One region of the Brevibacillus ruminantium genome, then DNA from elsewhere that is predicted to be linked to it. Evidence: predicted binding sites of a transcription regulator. Region 1 holds the regulator's gene; the other holds the start of a gene.
What was found. Region 1 encodes CtsR, which represses protease genes until heat stress. Its sites were predicted from a motif close to ATGGTCAATAAAGGTCAAACA; they were not measured.
Positions count from the first base shown of each region.

Region 2: the regulator CtsR is predicted to act here: its motif matches at 1,141-1,161, upstream of clpP (ATP-dependent Clp endopeptidase proteolytic subunit ClpP).

Region 1 is NZ_CP098755.1:245,007-247,464, forward strand. It holds gene NDK47_RS01285 (HAD-IA family hydrolase) at 1-370, shown strand, start outside; gene NDK47_RS01290 (CtsR family transcriptional regulator) at 571-1,035, shown strand; gene NDK47_RS01295 (protein-arginine kinase activator protein McsA) at 1,064-1,582, shown strand; gene NDK47_RS01300 (protein-arginine kinase McsB) at 1,603-2,458, shown strand, end outside.
Region 2 is NZ_CP098755.1:4,969,554-4,972,011, reverse strand. It holds gene NDK47_RS24505 (QueT transporter family protein) at 1-323, opposite strand, end outside; PreQ1 riboswitch class I at 332-376, opposite strand; gene clpP (ATP-dependent Clp endopeptidase proteolytic subunit ClpP) at 488-1,090, opposite strand; gene NDK47_RS24495 (polymer-forming cytoskeletal protein) at 1,218-2,345, opposite strand; gene NDK47_RS24490 (anti-sigma factor family protein) at 2,347-2,458, opposite strand, start outside.

The sequences.
Region 1 (2,458 bases):
CCTGCAGAAGTTGCATGACGACGGGGCAGCCCTCTTTGTCGCCAGTAATGGACAAGAGGAGTATATCGACGAGATTTGTGAGTTTTTCGAGCTGAAGTCATTATTTACGGATCTGTATTCAGCCGGTCGCTTTGGCACAAGCTCAAAAAATGACCTTGTCGCCAAGTTACTGCGCGATTATGACGTCAAACAGGCAGTCATGGTTGGCGACCGCCATTCTGATGTGGAGGCGGGGCTTACGAACGGGTTGAAAACCATTGGATGCGACTTTGGTTTTGCCAAGCCAGGCGAACTGGACGGGGCTCATGTCATTATCACCCGCTTCACGGATGTGCTTGACCATATCCAGCATCCGAAGCAATCAACATAAAGCGGGAACCTGCGCCGAATCAAAGAAAACCATTCCTCGGGGGATGGTTTTTTTCTGCGGTTTTAACGACCCCTCATTTTGTCCACACTACAAAGTGTCTGCTCCCTCTTGCATCGAATAAAAAAACTCATTATAATTAAAGTCAAAGATAGTCAAAGTCAATAATCAAGGTGCATAACACTGTTGAACAGGAGGCGACTATGCGTAACATCTCGGACTATATCGAGCAGCATTTGAAAAGAATCTTATCCGAAAGTCCGAACGGCTCTGTCGAGATTCAACGTAGTGAGCTTGCTGACACTTTTCAGTGTGTACCTTCTCAAATTAATTACGTCATCAATACCCGTTTTACGGTAGAAAAGGGATACATCGTCGAAAGCAAGCGCGGCGGAGGGGGCTACATTCGGATTCGGAAAGTACAGATTGTCAGCAAAGCGATGCTGCAGGAGCTGCTGACCGAAGAGCTGATTGGAGACAGTATTACTCAGGGTGTTGGCTATGCGATCATTGACCGGCTGATGGATGAAGGCTTGGTCAGCCAGCGTGAAGCCGCACTCATGAAGATCGCAACTGCCCGCAGTGTACTCATGATGGAACCTGCATTGAGAGACCGTGTCAGGGCAAACATGTTAAAGCAGATGATCGCCACCATTTTATCGCGTTAAAAAGCGCGTAAGTAGGAGGGACGATAGGATGAACTGTGAAGAATGCGGCAAACGACAGGCTACGCTTCATCTAACCAAAATCGTCAATGGTGAAAAGACTGAATATCACATTTGTGAGCAATGCGCCCAGGAAAAAGGAGATGTTTTCCCCGGCTTTCACAATTTTAGCATTCATAATCTCCTGTCTGGCCTGCTTCATTTTGACCCCGCCCAAAAGAAACCACAGGATTCTGCGGCCAACAAGGCACTTCGCTGCGAGACCTGCGGCCTGACCTATGCGCAGTTCAGCAAGAGCGGCCGCTTTGGCTGCAGTGATTGCTACACCTTTTTGGGTGACCGTTTAGACCCGCTGTTTCGCCGGATACATGGGAATACGCAGCATAGCGGCAAGGTACCGGAGCGAACCGGCGGCCAACTGAAGCTGCGAAAAGAGCTGGAGCAGCTGAAGCAAGCCCTCCAACGCCATGTAGCCAGCGAGGAGTTTGAAAAGGCAGCGGAAATTCGCGACCGCATCAAGTCGTTGGAACAAAAGATTGGTCAATTGTAAAAACGGGGGAGGTGAAGAGCATGTCCCAACAGCAATTCATGCAAAATCCTTGGAGCAATTGGATGAAGGGGGAAGGTCCTGATTCAGATATCGTCATCAGCACCAGACTCCGGATCGCCCGAAACCTTCGTCAGCATCCCTTTCCATTGCTCGCCACCGACTCACAAGCGGAAGAGATCGTACGAAAGGTGGCCAGTGCCAGTAAAACGGCCGAGAAAGAGGTAGGGCCGCTCGAGCTGATCCAGATGGAGCAGCTCAATCCATTGGAGAAGCGCGTCCTCGTCGAAAAACATTTGATCAGCCCGCATTTGGCGGAGGAATCTCGTAAAGGCGCTGTTCTTTTAAGTTCTGACGAATCCGTCAGCATCATGGTAAACGAAGAAGACCATATTCGCATACAGGTGTTGCTGCCAGGATTTCAACTTCAGCAAACATGGGAAATAGGAACAAAAATTGACGATGTGTTTGAAAGGCATGTGAACTACGCATTTGATGAAAAGAGAGGGTATCTGACGAGCTGTCCAACCAACGTAGGAACAGGTATCCGCGCCTCGGTCATGCTCCATCTGCCAGCACTGGTGATGACTCAGCAGATCAACCGGATTCTCCAGGCGATCAATCAAGTAGGTCTGGTCGTGCGGGGAATTTACGGCGAAGGAAGCGAAGCGCTTGGAAATTTGTTTCAGCTTTCCAATCAGGTTACACTGGGGATGTCAGAGTCGGATATCTTGTCCAACCTCTACGGGGTAGCCCATCAGATTATTGAACAGGAGCGCGTTGCCCGTCGCTATCTGATCGAGCACTCCCGGATCAATCTGGAGGATCGGATTTTGCGCTCATACGGGATTCTCCAATATGCCCGCACACTGGAATCAA
Region 2 (2,458 bases), 900 kb from region 1:
GTAAAGACGGCGGTGTTGAACATCATCCGGGCCCAGATGCCTTTGATAAACCGCATGGAGAAAATGGTAATCAGGAGGGCGAGCACGGATTGGCCGACACCAAAGACCAGATCGTAGGCAGCCATCGGCGAAAACAGCAGATTGGTGATAAAAACTCCCAGGACAATTCCGAAAAAGTACTTCTTGTTGAACACGATGAGATGGTTAAACATTTCGGATACCCGGAATTGTACATTGGTAAAACCAAACGGCTGGATGAGCATCGAGACAGCAATGTACAAAGCTGCCAGGATACCGTTTACGACAAGCGTTTTTACGTTCATATTCAGTTAGCTCCTTAGTTTTTTATCGTGGGATGGTTTCGAACCACGTGGGGATTGGCCCCAAGTTCATATAGTATCGTGACAGGAGAGGGGAAGTCAATCGAAATTGCACAAAAAGAAAACCTGCCATTTTCGGCAGGCTGTGTGCAAGCAGGTAAACTTGCTTATTTATTGGCAGTTGGTTCAGATGTAATTACTTTGTCAATCAGGCCGTATTCCATCGCTGCCTGTGCAGAAAGGAAGTTGTCGCGATCGGTATCCTTTTGGATGCGCTCCAGGGGTTGGCCGGTTCTCTCGGAGAGAATCTGGTTGAGATGCTCGCGCATTTTCAGGATGCGTTTGGCTGCGATTTCGATATCGCTGGCCTGGCCTTGTGCACCACCGAGGGGTTGATGGATCATCACTTCGCTGTTTGGCAAAGCGTAGCGCTTACCTTTGGCGCCCGCAGCCAGCAGGAATGCCCCCATCGAAGCAGCCATCCCGATACAGATCGTAGATACGTCCGGTTTGATAAACTGCATCGTATCATAAATCGCCATACCGGCGGTAATGGAGCCGCCCGGGCTGTTGATGTACAGAGAAATATCCTTTTCCGGGTCTTCCGCTTGCAGGAACAGCATTTGCGCAACGACAATGTTGGCTACTGTATCATTGATCGGAGTGCCGAGAAAGATAATGCGGTCCTTCAGAAGACGGGAATAGATATCGTAAGCACGCTCACCGCGGTTCGTCTGTTCAATTACAGTCGGAATCAAGTTCATGTGCATTCAAGTCTTCCTCCTCTCTTTGTAAGAATATCATACACAAAAGGTCAATGAAGGTCAAGAAAGGTCAAAGATGCAAACTGTAGGTCCCTCTCTCCATATTGGCCAAAAATCGGGAAGCTAAACGTCCTCACGGGAGAAAAGTTTTATTCGTTTTGATCACGGCTCCGGCCAATGCTCCAAAGAAGGCGACCCATACGGGCAGAGCCATCAGCCAGCCCAGCAACGGGATGAGCAAAAGACACTGGAGGGCAATCACGCCCAGCAGCTCCGCCAACAGCGGGGAGCTTTTCCAATGGAATCTTTCCGTCAGCCGTATACCCAGCCAGGCTCCCACGAATACCTTGGCCAGCCAGGTCAAAATCAGAAAGACAGACAGGAGAATCAGGCCTACAGGAATGCCAATCAGTGAAATCCATAACAGGATCATTAAGAGTGGAATACCCAGAACCAGGCATGTACCCCACACATACGTACTCCCTTTTCCCAGATCAAGCTGTCGATAGATGCCGGTTAGCCCGGCCGGAAACAAAAAGCGGATCGCCAGCCACAGCAGCAGCGTGCTCAGCAAAGAAGCAAAAGCCAGAAAGAGTGGAAGGTACCCCAAGTTGAGATTGATTTCCAAATCCTCGAGATAGGAATAGTCTTCTTTCCCCTTCAGGACGGCGCCAGGTCCGATTACCGCCCGCTGCGGGCTGCTATAGACCAGATCGCCGCCAATTTCGGCAGGGGCGTCGATGCTCAGCGTCATCGCGTGCAATTTAGAGATCCCCTCTCCGATCCTGCCGGTTATCCCGATATTTTCTACCATTCCGTTTACTTCTCGATCCACTTCACCGCCGAGGTCAGCTTGGGATGCCAGCAACAGCAGGTTCTTTCCGATTTTGCTGTCCTTCTCCAACCGCATATGATTGGAAATGGAGGTAACACTTCCCGCCACTTTCCCGGTGACGAAAAGCGTATCTGCCAGAGAGCGAATATTTCCATCGATCTGACCGGAGACAATCGTGGCGGCAGCGAAGCTTAATAAATCTCCTGTGACGTGTCCTTTTATTTGCACATTTTGACTAAAGACGTACAAATCTCCGTCGACCACGCCTTCAATGACGGTATTCGTAGAATATACGGCCAGATCTCCCCGATGTACCACGTCAGCAGCCAGATGAAAACGCTCTTCGGAAATCCCGGTAAAAGCAAAAGCAGCGGTGCCCATGAACAAGAGAGTGACCAGCAGAAGCAGACTGCACAGGCGTTTCAATTTAATCAACCTCCCGCTTGGTGATGCTCGTGTGAGAGAGAGGCGAAAAGCGGATATTCAGGACGAGCAGCAAGCCGATCAAAACCAGGAACGGCAGCGGGAGCGCGATGAGA